DNA from 2 places in the Bradyrhizobium sp. HKCCYLS1011 genome. Region 2 is predicted to be linked to the other one. Evidence: riboswitches for the same ligand, from Rfam matches in the RefSeq annotation. Region 2 holds a riboswitch; the other holds the start of a gene.
What was found. Region 2 has a riboswitch for S-adenosylmethionine ahead of ACQR1W_RS05620 (O-succinylhomoserine sulfhydrylase). Riboswitches for the same ligand answer to the same signal wherever they lie in the genome.
Positions count from the first base shown of each region.

Region 1 (7,477 bases), 510 kb from region 2:
CCTTGTGCTTATTGACCCAGGCATGCCAGGCGGCCATGCCCTGCTGCTCCCGCGCTTTCCGATCGGCTTCGGACAGTGCCTCCCACGCCTTCCATTGCGGGCTGGTCCGGCTGCCAAGAAACACGGCGAGATAGGTGTTGCTGTTATCGGTCATCGATTTTTCCTCGTTCTGCACAATGGGGTGGATCAGCGTCGGCCGGCGCGCGGTAGCGCGTCGAAACCGGCGGCGGCCTTCTGAACATCCTCGGAGAAATCCGCCATCTCCTGCACCTGGCGGATCTCGATGATCTCGTTGTCGGATGCCGGGCATTTTTTGGCCCAGGCGATCGCCTCCTCACGCGAGGCGACGTCGATCATCCAGTAGCCGCCGAGCACCTCCTTGGATTCGGTGAACGGACCGTCGGTCACGACCGGCTTGCCGCCGGCAAACGAGACCCGGGCGCCCATCGACGGCGGATGCAGGCCGTCCAGCGTGATCAGCACGCCTGCGTCCTTCAGCGCCTCGTTGTAGCGCATCATCGCCGCGACACGCTCGGGATCGAGCTGAACGTCAGGCGGCGCCGCCTCATAGCCGAGCGGAATCATCAGCATCATGAATCGCATCGTCACCTTCCTTTTTGACTTCGCGCCTCGACCGGACAATCCGGCCGTCCTCAACAAGACGAACCGGCGGTTGCCGCACCGACAGTGCCCGCAGAAAATATTTCGCAAGTCATTGTGTTTGGCAGGACAACGCATCGCCCGGCAGCTGCGCAACCACGTCCGGCAGGTGTAAATTGCTCATCGTGCCAGATGGGAGCCGTGGGTACCAGCCGGAACCCGGTCTTCCCTGCGCCTCTCTGAGTGGGAGGCGAAGATTTTCGCAAAGCTCGGCGCAAATGCTCCGCGGGGGTGCCCTGGGACGCCGTATGCTGTTCGAGACGTAAACCCGGAGACTCAGGCCGTGACGTCGCCAAGCCTTCCTCTGTCGTCCCGGCGAAGGGCGGGACCCATACCGCGGATTCTATCGGATAGAAGCAAACTATCAGTCATCGTCTAGCAAGGCCGGTGGTTACGGGTCCCGGCGTTCGCCGGGACGACATCGGAGATTGCCGAAACAACTCGCGCCCCGGAATGACGTGGGACTACCGCGCCTTCCCGGCCCGACTGAGCAAGAAGATCCCCTGCTCGCCGAACATGTTCCAGAACCACCAGGGCATATTGAAGCGCAGCGGGCGGGCGTAGGAGTCGAGCGCCACCGCGCGCTCCATCTTGACGTTGATCTCGTCGCAGAGCTGGACGAAGTCCTTGATGGTGCAGAAATGGATGTTGGGCGTGTCGTACCAGGTCGCCGGCAGGTTCTCCGTCCGCGGCATGTGGCCGCCGATCAAGAGCTGCAGGCGCATGCGCCAGAAGCCGAAATTCGGAAACGTCACGATCGCGCGCCGGCCGATGCGCAGGAGATTTTCGAGCACCGCCTTCGGCCGGCGTGTCGCCTGTAGGGTCTGCGACAGGATCACGTAGTCGAACGCGTCGTCGGGATAGTTGGAAAGGTCTGTGTCGGCATCGCCCTGCACCACCGCAAGGCCCTTCGCGACGCAATGGTTGACGCCCTCGCGCGACAGCTCGATGCCGCGTCCATCGATGCCGCGGCTCTCCAGGAGCTGCAAAAGATCGCCGTCGCCGCAGCCGACGTCGAGCACCTTCGAGCCGCGATCGACCATCTCGGCGATCAGGAGATGATCAGGACGATAGGCGAGCACCTCGCGCGCCGCCGCGCCGTTCAACGGCAGGACCTGTTGCAGCGACATCATCACTCTCCCGGCTCGTTCAGCCCGCGCGCCTTGCCCGCGGATTCGAGGAAGGCACGGGCGATGTCGAAGAATTCGGGTACATCGAGCAGGAAGGCATCATGCCCCTTGTCGGTCTCGATCTCGGCAAACGACACCCGTGCGCTGGACGCGTTGAGCGCATGCACTAGCGCGCGCGATTCCGCGGTCGGAAACAGCCAGTCGCTGGTGAAGGAGACGACACAGAAGCGCGTCTCGATGCCGCGGAAGGCTGCCGTCAGCACACCATCATGATCAGCGGCGATGTCGAAATAATCCATCGCGCGGGTCAGATAGAGATAGGCGTTGGCGTCGAAGCGCTCGACAAAGGACGAACCCTGATAGCGCAGATAGCTCTCAACCTGGAAATCGGCGTCGAAGGAGAAGGTCGGCAGCTCGCGATCCTGCATGCGGCGGCCGAACTTGCGATGCAACGCGGCGTCCGAGAGATAGGTGATGTGCGCGGCCATGCGCGCCACCGCGAGCCCGCGATGCGGATGCACTGCCTTGTCGGCGTAGCGGCCGTGATCCCAGTCCGGATCGGCCATCACGGCCTGGCGACCGAGCTCGTGGAACGCGATGTTCTGCGCCGAGTGGCGCGTCGCGCAGGCGATCGGCAGCGCCGAGAACACCCGCTCCGGATAGGCCGCCGTCCACTGCAGCACCTGCATGCCACCCATCGAGCCGCCAACAACAGCAAACAGCGTATCGATGCCGAGATAGTCGACCAGCATCGCCTGCGCGCGCACCATGTCGGGGATGGTGATGATCGGAAAGTCCAGGCCCCAGACCTTTCCGGTCGCAGGGTTAAGCGAGGCGGGGCCGGTCGAGCCCATGCAGCCGCCGATGACGTTGGAGCAGATGATGAAGTAGCGGTTGGTGTCGAGTGGACGGCCCGGGCCGACCATGGTCTCCCACCAGCCAGGCTTGCCGGTCATCGGATGACGGTTGGCGACATGCTGATCGCCGGTCAGTGCGTGGCAGACCAGGATCGCATTGGACTTGTTGGCATTGAGCTCGCCATAGGTCTGGTAGGCGATCTGGAACGGCGCGAGGTCAACGCCGCAGTCGAGCCGCAACGGCTTATCAATGCCGAACTCAGCGACCGGCGAGCTCGGATGATCGACCTCATGCGAACGCTCCTGCGGCGGGATCGCGCGCCGCGGCGTTTTCGATTTGGGCGTCAGGCCTGTCATGTCTCTGTCCCCGGCGCTTGCCGAGGCTCCCGAACCACGTGACATATCAGGCCATAAAAAACCCGGCCTGAACTTGGGTTCGGCCGGGATCGAAACTGTCCCCGGCCTGTTTAGCGAGTTTTTTAACGTGGCTGCAAGCCGGCCGGCTCAAATGACCACGGAATAGGCATTAACCTAGTCCCGCGCACGACCGACGTCAAGGCGAGCGATAGTTAACGGCATCCCGCTGACGTTGCAGCTGTAGCAATTCTGAAAGCCAAGCAGCGCGGGGTAAACTTGGTGTTGCGCGGACCTCATCGATGGGACAGAACGACAAAGGCCTGCCGCGCAGCAGGCGTTGCATGCAGCCTAGAGATTATCGCGCGATGCCCGAGACGCCTCCCGCCCCGCCCTCTCTTGCCGATCTGCGCAAGGAGATCGATGCGATCGACGAGCAGATGCATCAGCTGTTGATGAAGCGCGGCGACATCATCGATCGGCTGATCCAGGTGAAGAAGACGCAGGAGGTCGGCTCGGCCTTCCGCCCGGCGCGCGAAGCCGACATGATGAAGCGCCTGGTTCAGCGCCATCGCGGCATTCTGCCGCTCGATACGGTCGAGAGCATCTGGCGCGTGATCGTGTCCACCTTCACGTATGTGCAGGCGCCGTTTTCCGTGCATGCCGACGTCTCGGTCGGCGAAGCCGCGATGCGCGATTCTGCGCGGTTCCATTTCGGATTCCTCGTGCCTTATGTGGCGCATTTCAGCGCCCAGGCCGCGGTCGAAGCGGTGGCGAAATCCAAGGGCGATCTGGCGCTGGTCTCGGTGACATCGGGGCATACGCCGTGGTGGATCGCGCTCGAGCCGGTCGGCGCGCCGAAGATCATCGCCCGGCTGCCATTCCTGGAGCGCGCCGATCATCCGGCGGCGCTGCCAGTCTTTGCGATCTCGCGCGTAGCCGACGATGCGCTGCTGCTGGAGGTCGAGACCTGGAGCATCCGCGTCTCCGGATGGAATGCCCAGGTCGCGCGGGCGCTATCGCCTCTGGCCGACATCGTAACGGTGCCGGATACCGCCTTCGACAGCGCCGCCCTTCTGGTCTCGATCGAGGCCCCCTCGAGCCTCGAAAAGATCAGGGCAGCCCTGATCGCGGCTGGCGCCTCGGTGCGCTCGACGGCCCTCGTCGGCGGCCATGCAAAGCGCTATACGGTCCCGAGCTAGGGCCTGAGCCTCTGGCCGCCCTGTTACCTTCCGGAGTCTTGAGATGTCCCGCCCCGTGCCGAATCCCGGCATCCTCGATATTGCGCCCTACACGCCCGGCAAGAGCCCGAAGCCGGAGCCGGGCCGCAAGGTGTTCAAGCTTTCGGCCAATGAGACCCCGTTTGGGCCGTCGCCGAAGGCGATCGAGGCGTATAAGAGTGCGGCTGGTCATCTGGAGGACTATCCCGAAGGCACCTCCCGGGTGCTGCGCGAAGCGATCGGCCGCGCCTTCGGCCTCGATCCCGACCGCATCGTTTGCGGCGCCGGCTCCGATGAGATCCTCAACCTGCTCGCGCACACTTATCTCAGCCACGGCGACGAGGCGATTTCGACCACCCACGGCTTTCTGGTTTATCCGATCGCGACCATGGCCTGCGGCGCTAAGAACGTGGTCGCAGCCGAGCGCGAGTTCACCTGCGATGTCGACGCGATCTTGAATGCGGTTACACCGCGCACCAAGCTGGTGTGGCTGGCCAATCCGAACAATCCGACCGGCACCTTTATTCCGTTCGACGAGGTGAAGCGCCTGCGCGCCGGCCTGCCGTCGCATGTCGTGCTGGTGCTGGACGCGGCCTATTCCGACTACGTGTCGCGGAACGATTATGAGCTCGGCATCGAGCTCGTCGCCACCACAGAGAATACCGTGGTCACGCACACGTTCTCCAAGATCCATGGCCTTGCAGCGCTGCGCGTCGGCTGGATGTTCGGCCCGGCTCACATCATCGATGCGGTGAACCGGATTCGCGGCCCGTTCAACGTCTCCACGCCGGCGATGCTCGCAGCCGTGGCTGCAATCGAGGACACCGCGCATGTGCGGATGTCGAAGACGCATACCGAGACATGGCGCAATTGGCTGACTGAGGAGATCGGCAAGCTCGGCCTGAAGGTCACGCCGAGCGTAGCGAACTTCATCCTGATCCACTTCCCGACCGAAAAGGGCAAGACCGCCGCCGAGGCCGACGAGTTCCTGACCCGGCGAGGCCTGGTGCTGCGCGCGCTCGGCAACTACAAACTTACGCATGCGCTGCGCATGACGATCGGCACCGAGGAAGCCAATCGCCTCGTGGTGGACGCCTTGCGCGAATTCATGGGGCCGAAGTGAACGCATCGCCGAAATTCGAGCGCCTCGCCCTGATCGGCTTTGGCCTGATCGGCGGCTCGATCGCCCGCGCCGCACGTGCGCACGGTCTGGCCGGCGAGATCATCACGACGGCACGCTCGGAGACGACGCGCGCGCGCATCGCCGAACTCGGCATTGTCGATCGGGTGGTCGCGAGCAATGCGGAAGCCGCAGATGGTGCCGACCTCGTCATCCTCTGCATTCCCGTCGGCGCCTGCGGGCCTGTCGCGCAGGAGATCGCCGGCCACCTCAAGCCGGGCGCGATCGTCTCCGATGTCGGCTCGGTCAAGGGCGCCATCGTCCGCGACATGGCGCCGCATCTGCCGAAAGAGATTCATTTCGTTCCGGCGCATCCCGTGGCAGGCACCGAGAATTCCGGGCCTGATTCGGGCTTTGCGGAGCTCTTCATCAACCGCTGGTGCATCCTGACCCCGCCGGAAGGGGTCGACGCGGGTGCAGTCGACCGGCTTCGCGCATTCTGGGCTGCGCTCGGCGCCAAGGTCGAGATCATGACGCCCGATCATCATGATCTCGTGCTCGCGATCACCAGCCATCTTCCGCATCTGATCGCCTACACGATCGTCGGCACGGCCGACGAACTCGCGCAGGTCACGGAATCCGAGGTGATCAAGTTTTCCGCCGGCGGCTTCCGCGACTTCACCCGCATCGCGGCCTCTGATCCGACGATGTGGCGCGACGTGTTCTTGAACAACAAGGATGCCGTGTTGGAGATGCTCGGCACCTTCAATGAGGATCTCGCCAAGCTGACCCGCGCGATCCGTCGCGGCGACGGCCAGGCGCTGTTCGATCATTTCGCCCGAACCCGCGCGATCCGCCGCGGCATCGTCGAGATCGGTCAAGATTCCGCCGCGCCCGATTTCGGCCGACCGCATCCGCAGATCAAGCAGCCGTAAGGGCTGAGACCCGTGCAGCTCCTGCTAAAACAGTGGCGGGATCTGCGCGACCTTGAACGGGCCAAGCACGACCGCGCCGTCGGAGATGCGCAACGGGAATGTACGCGCCTTGCGCCCTTCGAGCACGGCTTCCTTGCCCAGCGCATTGATGCCGGCAGTGACGCCGGCATTGGCGTTTTGCTTGATGACTTTGCCGAGCCCTGGAATCGCGCGGTCCAGCGCGCCGAACAGATTGTTGAGATCCTGCGACTTCACGCCGGGAGCGACGCGATCGAGCGTCGACTGCGGCACGCCGCTGTCGAGCATCTTGTCGATACCCAGCGCCGGGATCACCTTCTCCATCCCCGCAACGGTCATCTGCAGCTCACCATCAATATTGCCATTGGGTGTGAGGCTGAGCGTGCCCGAGGCGACGGCAAGCAGTTCGCCCTGCTGAATCCGCGACTGCACGATCTCGACATGCCCGCCGGCAGCCTGGATCTCCCGAAACCGCTCCGGCCACGGTTTTGGCCGGAAATCCTTCAGCCCAGAGAGCCGCGTCTGAATGTCGGCATTGAACGGTTCGGCGAGCAGCGGATGGCTGCCCTGAATGCTTCCGCTCGCGATCTGCAGCGCGGTCTCGATCACCGGATGATCCGTCGGCGATCCCTCGGCAAGGCGGCCGTGCAATTCGACATGATCAGCGCGCGCAAGCGGCACCTGGTTGGCTCCATCGATCCGATCAATGGTGGGATTGTCGAACACCAGTGCTCCACGCTCCGGCGCGACAGGCAAGCCGTAGACACTGGCCTCGCCGAGCCGCCAGTTCACCGCGAAGGACGCAGGATCGCTGCCGTTCGAAATTGCCGCGGGTCCCGTGAATTCGGCGATCAGACGTTTCGGGTCATAGACCTGCGCGACGACCAGGATCTCGCCGAGCTTGGCTGTCATCAGCGGGGTGCGGGCCGCCTGCCCGAACAGCGAGACGCTGGGGTCCTCGCAGCGGACCTCGAGCCGGAACGGGAAGCCGGCGACCGAATGCCGCGCGCAATCATAGACGCGTCCGGACTTCGCCTCGCGCGCACGCCAAGCATCGGCCTGGACATCGACCTGCGAAGCGGCAAAAAACCAGAATGCGCTCCACGCCACGGCGGCGATCAGGAGCAGAACGGGAGCGATGAAAAGCCCCCACAGCGGGCGCCTGCGCGGCGCTGACCTCATA
Region 1 covers NZ_JBNPTT010000002.1:721,987-729,463, reverse strand. Annotated here, with positions in the region: gene ACQR1W_RS07925 (hypothetical protein) at 1-154, opposite strand, end outside; gene ACQR1W_RS07920 (YciI family protein) at 187-603, opposite strand; gene ACQR1W_RS07915 (hypothetical protein) at 593-775, shown strand; gene metW (methionine biosynthesis protein MetW) at 1,125-1,790, opposite strand; gene metX (homoserine O-acetyltransferase MetX) at 1,793-3,004, opposite strand; SAM riboswitch at 3,094-3,173, opposite strand; gene ACQR1W_RS07900 (chorismate mutase) at 3,370-4,203, shown strand; gene hisC (histidinol-phosphate transaminase) at 4,247-5,344, shown strand; gene ACQR1W_RS07890 (prephenate/arogenate dehydrogenase family protein) at 5,341-6,276, shown strand; gene ACQR1W_RS07885 (DUF2125 domain-containing protein) at 6,301-7,477, opposite strand, start outside.
Region 1: another riboswitch for S-adenosylmethionine. It lies ahead of metX (homoserine O-acetyltransferase MetX); the one in region 2 lies ahead of ACQR1W_RS05620 (O-succinylhomoserine sulfhydrylase).

Region 2 (7,477 bases):
ACAACCATCCTGCTGACCAGCCGCTCCGTAACCGTCTCCGAGTTCCGCTGCACTGCAGTGTCGGGTGAGCTGCCCTATGCCGAGCAGTTTGGCAGCCATTCGGTCTCCTATGTGCGCAAGGGCAGTTTCGGCTGCCATCACCGCGGTCGCTTTTTCGAGCTCGTCACCGGCTCTATCCTGATCGGGCATCCCGGCGACGAGTTCACGTGCACGCATGATCATGTCTGTGGCGATGAGTGCCTGTCGTTCTTTCTTGCGCCGGAGCTGGTCGAGGAGATCGGCGGCAGCAGGGACGTTTGGCAGGCCGGCGCCGTACCGCCGCTGCCGGAACTGATGGTGATTGGCGAGCTGGCTCAGGCCGCGGCTGCCGGTAGCAGCGATCTCGGCCTCGACGAGGTCGGCCATCTGTTCGCCAGCCGGTTCGTGGCGGCCATCGCCGGCAAGTCGCCTAATCCGGCTGTCGCCGCCGGGCGTGTTCGCCGCCGCGCGGTCGAGACCGCGCTATGGATCGACGCCAATTCGCATCGCGCGATCGACCTCGAGGATGCTGCGCATCAGGCCGGCCTCAGCCCATTTCATTTTCTCAGACTGTTTGCGGCCACGCTTGGTGTCACGCCGCACCAATATCTGGTTCGTTCTCGGCTGCGCCATGCTGCGCGGCGGCTCAGCGAAGACGATGCGCCCGTCACCGACATCGCTTACGACGTCGGCTTCGCCGATCTCTCCAACTTTACCCGCACTTTCACGCGCGCAGCGGGTGTTTCGCCCTTGCGGTTCCGCAAGGCCTCGCGCGGCATGCGCAAGATTCTCCAAGAAGGCTTGAGCCGGCATTGATTAGGTGATCGCCAGCGCCGCGCGATTGTCGCGCGCGAGGAATGGAGATCACCAATGTACGATCATATCGGCCTGAGAGTGAGCAGCCTCGATGCCAGTGTGCGGTTTTATTCGGCCGCGCTGGCGCCGCTTGGCCATGTCCTGTGTTCGAAGGACGAGACCTCTGCCGGCTTGGGCCCGAAAGGTGCGCCGGCGCTGTGGCTGTACCTGAAGAAGGGCGAGCGGCAGGCCGGTGCGCATATTGCGTTCCGCGCGCCGGATCATACTGCCGTGAGCAAATTCTACACTGAAGGCCTCAAGGCTGGCGGCAGCGACAACGGCGGGCCCGGGCCACGCCTCGACTACAGCCCGACCTACTACGCTGCGTTTCTGATCGATCCCGACGGCAACAATGTCGAAGCGGTCTGTGCCTGAATCGGAGTGCGTATCATGGCATCCATTCACAAGGACATTCCGATCGATGCGCCGGCCGCCATCGCCTGGGACGCAGTGCGCGATTTCGCCGCCGTGCATACGCGGCTGGCGCCAGGTTTCGTGCTTGACGCGAAGCTTGATGGCGACGTGCGCATCCTGACCTTCGCCAACGGGAGCGTGGCGCGCGAGAGGCTGGTCGATTGCGACGAGACGCGACGGCGTCTGGTTTATTCCGTTGGACATGAGCGCATCGCGCAGCACAGCGCGTCGGTCCAGATCTTTCCTGACGGCGAGACGCGGTGTCGCATGGTCTGGATCACCGACGTGCTGCCGCACGAGATCGCGCCCTATATCGATGGGCAGATGGAGCTCGGCGCGGCGGCCATGCAGAAGGCTTTGGGAGGCCGACGCTCATGACCTCATCCGCGTTTCTCGACGCGCTGGGCGCGACCGGCCCTTCGGCCGATCGTGCCGGCAAGATGGACCTCTACGGCCGCTTCATCGGCTCCTGGGAGCTCGACGTCACGCATTTCCCGGAAAACGCGCCCGCGCGGCGGCGCAATGGCGAGTGGCATTTCGGATGGGTGCTCGAGGGGCGCGCGATCCAGGACGTCTGGATCGTGCCGTCCCGCGGGCAGCGAGATCCGGCGCTGCCGGGCCCTTACGGCACGACGCTGCGCATCTACGACACCAGTCTTGATGCCTGGCGCATCCAATGGTCCGATCCCGTCAGCCAGATCTTCCTGCAGATGATCGGCCGCGCCGAAGGGCCCGACATCGTGCAGCTTGGCACGGACGAGAACGGGCGGCTGATCCGCTGGAGCTTTCGCGAGATCACGGAGGCGTCGTTTCTCTGGCGCGGCGAGAGCTCGGCCGACCAGGGCGCACATTGGCGGCTGGTGACGGAGTTCATGGCGCGTCGTCGTCGGATGTGAGTGCGCCGCCGCAGGCGCAGCTCACAGCCGGAAGTGCTTCGACAGCTTCAAGCCCTGCGCCTGATAGTTGGAGCCGATGCGCTGACCGTACAGCGCATCGGGCCGCGCCAGCATCTTCTCATAGACCAGGCGGCCGACGATCTGGCCATGCTCGAGGATGAACGGCACCTCGCGCGAGCGCACCTCCAGCACGGCGCGGGCGCCGAGCCCGCCGGCGCCGGCATAGCCGAAGCCGGGATCGAAGAAGCCGGCATAGTGGACGCGGAATTCGCCGACCAGAGGATCGAACGGCACCATTTCCGCCGCGTAGTCCGGCGGCACCTGGACGGCTTCTTTGGACGCGAGGATGTAGAACTCGCCGGGATCGAGAATGAGGCTGCGGTCCGGCCGCGCCTTGATCGGCTCCCAGAACTCTTCGATCGGATAGCCGGCGCGGCGATCGATATCGACGACGCCGGTGTGGCGCTTGGCGCGGTAGCCGACAAAGCCACCCGCGCTCTCGCCGGACAGGTCCACCGACACGGCCACGCCGCCGACCAGATCGGCGTCGTCGCGATCAACCAGCCGCTCGGCCCGGTGCAGCGCGTCGAGCTCAATGGAGGAGAGCGCCGCCTCGCCATGGCGGAAGCGGACCTGGGACAGCCGCGAGCCCTCGCGCAACAGAACCGGAAATGTCTTCGGACTGATCTCGGCATAAAGCGGGCCGTGATAGCCGGCGCCGATCATGTCGAACCGCCTTGTGCCGTCGGCGATCACGCGCGTGAACACGTCGAGCCGCCCGGTCGAGCTCTTCGGATTCGCGGCGGCGACGATGTCCTTCGGCAGCGCCAGGCTTTCCAACAGCGGCACGATATAGACGCAGTTGGTCTCCAGCACGGCGCCGTCAGCCAGCGCGATCTCGTGCAGCTTCAGCTCGTCGATCCGCTCGGCGACCGTGGCGTCAGGCCCCGGCAGAAAGCTCGCGCGGACCCGATAGGCGATGTCACCGAGCCGCAGGTCGAGGCTGGCCGGCTGGATCTGGCTCTCGACGAAGTCGTATGCGGGGAGGATCAGGCCGGCGTCCGCCATCTGCGCGATCATGCGATCGGGCAGGATGCCATGGGCGTCGGGGGCGAGCGAGAACGACAAGACCTGATCCCTTGACCTGATCACTTCACTGTTCCTTGCGGTCCGATACCGGACCTCAGGTCCATATATTGTGCCTCTTCCCCGTTATCCGATGGCCGCCTTGACGGAAAGGCCGCCGACGATTAAGAGCATCATTTATCCCGTGGTGATTTGAGCCGGCCGGCTTGCAGCCACGTTAAATAAATCGCTAAACAGGCCGGGGACAGATGTGATCCCGGCCATGAGGAGAGTTCTCCCAGGCCGGTTTTTTATTGTGGCCATCGCCGAGATGGTCACGATGGAGGTCATATGTCCAAGTCCGCTCCGGCGTCCACTACCACCCCCTCGCTGACCCAGTATCGCCCCGAGACCCGGCTGGTGCATTCCGGCACCCTGCGCTCCGAATTCGGCGAGACCGCCGAAGCGCTCTTCCTGACCCAGGGTTTCGTCTACGCCTCCGCCGAGGAATGCGAGGCGCGGTTCAAGGGCGAGGAACCCGGCTTCATCTATTCGCGCTATTCCAACCCGACAATGGCGATGTTCGAGCGCCGCATGATCGAGCTCGAGGGCGCCGAGGCCGCCCGCTCCGCAGCGACCGGCATGGCCGCGGTAACCACCGCGATCCTGGCGCCCTTGCGGGCCGGCGACCACATGGTCGCCCCCAAGGCGATGTTCGGCTCCTGCCGTTACGTGGTGGAAGACCTGCTGCCGCGCTACGGCATCGAGTCCACCCTGGTCGACGGGCTCGATCTCGACCAGTGGCAGCGCGCGGTCAGGCCGAACACCAAGAGCTTCTTCCTGGAAAGCCCGACCAACCCGACGCTCGACGTGCTCGACATCGGGGCCATCGCCGAGATCGCGCATGCCCATGGCGCGCGGCTGATCGTCGACAACGTCTTCGCCACGCCGCTCTGGCAAAGCCCGCTCGCGCTCGGCGCTGACGTCGTGGTCTACTCCGCGACCAAGCACATCGACGGCCAGGGCCGCTGTCTCGGCGGCGTCATCCTGTCGTCGGAAGCCTTCATCGCCGAGCACATCCACAATTTCATGCGCCAGACCGGCCCGTCGATGTCGCCCTTCAACGCCTGGGTGCTGCTGAAGGGCCTCGAGACGCTTGCGGTGCGCGTGCGCGCGCAGACCGAGACGGCAGGCAAGATCGCCGACTGGCTGGCCGGCCATCCGAAGATCTCGCGGCTGATCTATCCGGGCCGCGAGGACCATCCGCAGGCTGCGACCGTGAAGAAGCAGATGCGCGCAGGCTCGACCCTGGTCGGCTTCGAGGTCAAGGGCGGCAAGGCGGCAGCGTTCCGGACGCTCAACGCGCTCAAGCTCGCCAGGATCTCCAACAATCTCGGCGACGCCAAGACGCTGGTGACCCATCCTGCCACCACCACCCATCAGCGGCTGTCGCCGGAGGTGCGCGCCGAACTTGGCATCAGCGAGGGCTTCATCCGCTTCTCCGCCGGCCTCGAACATGCCGACGACCTGATCGCGGATCTGGATGCGGCCCTGGCGAAAGCGTGAGCTTTCGCCGCGCGTAGTCAGTAGCGAATAGAGTCTTTCATTCGCTACTCGCTGCCGGGCTATTTCCTATTCGCCTCTCGAAATCCCGGGTTCGCGTGCTGGCGTGCCGCCCCGGGATGCCGCTTTCGGCGTCACATCGGCCGATAGGTCAGCACGTTGGTCGGCAGGTTGACGCCGAGTTTGACCTGGCCCACCGAGAGGATGATGTCGTCGCCGAGCAGCTGCGCAAAGCAGGCATAGCCCCAATCGTTCATGTGCAGCCCGTCGGAGATGACGAAGTCGTTGATCGGAATCGACTGCCGCTCGTGCCAGTCGCGCATCACCTCGAAGCGCGGGAAGATGCCGACATGATGCAGCTCGGCGATGTGGCTGAGCAGCTTGATCATCGTGTTCGCCCGTTCGGGCCGCTCGATCACGCGTGGCGAATATTGCAGATCGACCAGCACGACGTCGGAGCCTGCGGTCTGGATTTTCGCGACACCGTCATCGACCATCTTGGCGGTCTCGGTCGGGTCGAGATTGCGCAGCACGGCATTGGTGCCGACCTGCCAGATCACGAGGTCCGGATGCCGGTCGATGACAGCGGTCTGCAGCCGCTTCATCATCTCAGGCGCATCCTCCCCGCCAATGCCTGAATTGACGACGGTGATATCGGCCATCGGATATTGCCGGCGCAGCTGCGCCGCCAAGCGGTTCGGATAGGTGTATTCCGGACCGCTCGATCCGTAACCCTGCGTCGAGGACGATCCGAAGGCGACGATCACGACCGGCAGGCCGGAGGCGAGCTTGTTGGCGACATGTGGCAGCGCGCCGAACGATTTCGCGCCGCCCTTCGGCGGCAGGCACGGCACCCGGTTGAAGATGTCGCCCGCGGACTTGGCGACCTGCTTCACCTTGTCGAGCGCCTTTTCGGTGAAGCTCTTCGGCACGGTGGAATTAGCAGGCTGCGCGGAGGGAGGCTGCTGAGCTACGCCTTGCGTGCCTGCCGTGCTGCCTGCCGGAGCGCCCTGATGCACCGCAGCGACCTGTGGTGCCGATGGCTTCTGCGGATCGCCCGCTGCAGCATGACCGATCGTCGATCGCAACTCGGTTAGCGGCGATGCCGGCGCGTCAGCTGCGGGCGGTGAGGCCGGCGCGGCTTGCGCCGCAGTCTGTGCTGAGAGCGATGATGCTGGCACGGCGAGTGCGATTGCCATGAGAGCCGGAAGCGCCAGTCCTCGAAATACGCGGTGACAACTCGTTAACGTCATAAACCGAGACATCCTAGTTCTGCTGCGCGACCGGCCCAAGCTGCGCCGCATCGATGATGAGTTTCGAGAGCGCCTTGCCGAGACAGTCGTGAACCTGCTTGGCGAGCTCGATCCCGTGCGTGGGATTGAACAGGTCGAAATCGCCATTTTCGTTCCATTGCCGCATGATGGCGAACCGATCAAACAGCGGCACGTCGCGTTCCTGCGCAACGACGCGCATGTTGTCGATGTAAGGCGGCACGGAAATCATGGTTTCCGTACGTGGGCTATATTGCAGGTTCATCAGGATGACGTCCGCCCCCGCATCTTGCAGCTCCGTCACGCCGTTGTTGACGGCGGCACGAAACTCATCGGGATCGATGGATCGCATCGCGTCGACCGTCCCCGTCTGCCAGATCACCAGATTAGGCTTTTTTGCTTCCAGCAGCTTAACGAAGCTGCCGGCCATCTCCTCGGCCGTCTTCTTCGGCTGCAATTCGACGCTCAGATTGACGGTCGCCGAAGGCAGTTTTTCCTTCAGGGCCGCCTGCAAGCGGAAGGGATAGGCGTTGTTGTCGGATGTGCTCACGATGGTGGAGGAGCGGCTGCCGAGCACGAGAATATCGAGCGGCTTTCCGTTCTTCACGGCTTCGGCGACCTTCGGCAGCTTGCTTTCGGTGGCGAGCAGATAGGGCGGCACCTCGCAGTTCGGGACGTTCTCCTCGGCGCGCGCCGCCGTCACCAGCACGGTGGCCAGTGTCAGCAGCCCAAGCCTCATGAGGCCGTATTTACGTCGCCTTAACCACGAGACGGACTGCATCAGCCCCCTCCCGCCAGATCGGCATTCGCAAGCGCAGCCTTTCGCGGTGCACTCTTGTCTGCCACGTTTTTGTACCACGAAATCAACGATGCAACCCCCCACATAATGAGGATGCCACTGAGACTAATCAGCGCGTGCATTGCTGCGCCACCCGACACCTCGGCAAGGATGAAGTGTCCCGCGAATGCGAGGAAGACGCCGAGGCAGAAGATCTCCAGTGAGTGCTGACCGCACACGATCAGGGGCTTCAACCAGCGCGATTTCAGGCCCGGCCAGTCCCTCGGAAGGTAATGGACGGTGAGCGCAGCCAGTGCCAAAAAATGCGCGAAGCGCAGCACGTCAAGGTCGGTCTTGTCGATCGGATACATCCACTGCTCGAGCCGGCGCGGCAGCAGATGGCCGAGCTGCGGAATGTACCAAGTCAGCGTCACGAGGAACGCAGCCGATAGATAGGCAGCGCTGATCCAAAGCGTAACCGGCGAATTGAGAATGCGGGTCATGCGCCTGGCGCCGCCGAGCGCGCACCACGCGCCAAAGACGAACAGCAATTGCCAGGCAAGCGGGTTGAAGGCCCAGAAGCCGTTCGGGTAGGCCGACAGATACAGGTCGAATTC
Region 2 covers NZ_JBNPTT010000002.1:215,644-223,120, forward strand. Annotated here, with positions in the region: gene ACQR1W_RS05595 (helix-turn-helix transcriptional regulator) at 1-834, shown strand, start outside; gene ACQR1W_RS05600 (VOC family protein) at 889-1,248, shown strand; gene ACQR1W_RS05605 (SRPBCC family protein) at 1,264-1,665, shown strand; gene ACQR1W_RS05610 (hypothetical protein) at 1,662-2,183, shown strand; gene ACQR1W_RS05615 (2'-deoxycytidine 5'-triphosphate deaminase) at 2,205-3,311, opposite strand; SAM riboswitch at 3,444-3,523, shown strand; gene ACQR1W_RS05620 (O-succinylhomoserine sulfhydrylase) at 3,600-4,814, shown strand; gene ACQR1W_RS05625 (SGNH/GDSL hydrolase family protein) at 4,946-6,064, opposite strand; gene ACQR1W_RS05630 (SGNH/GDSL hydrolase family protein) at 6,078-6,863, opposite strand; gene ACQR1W_RS05635 (OpgC domain-containing protein) at 6,863-7,477, opposite strand, start outside.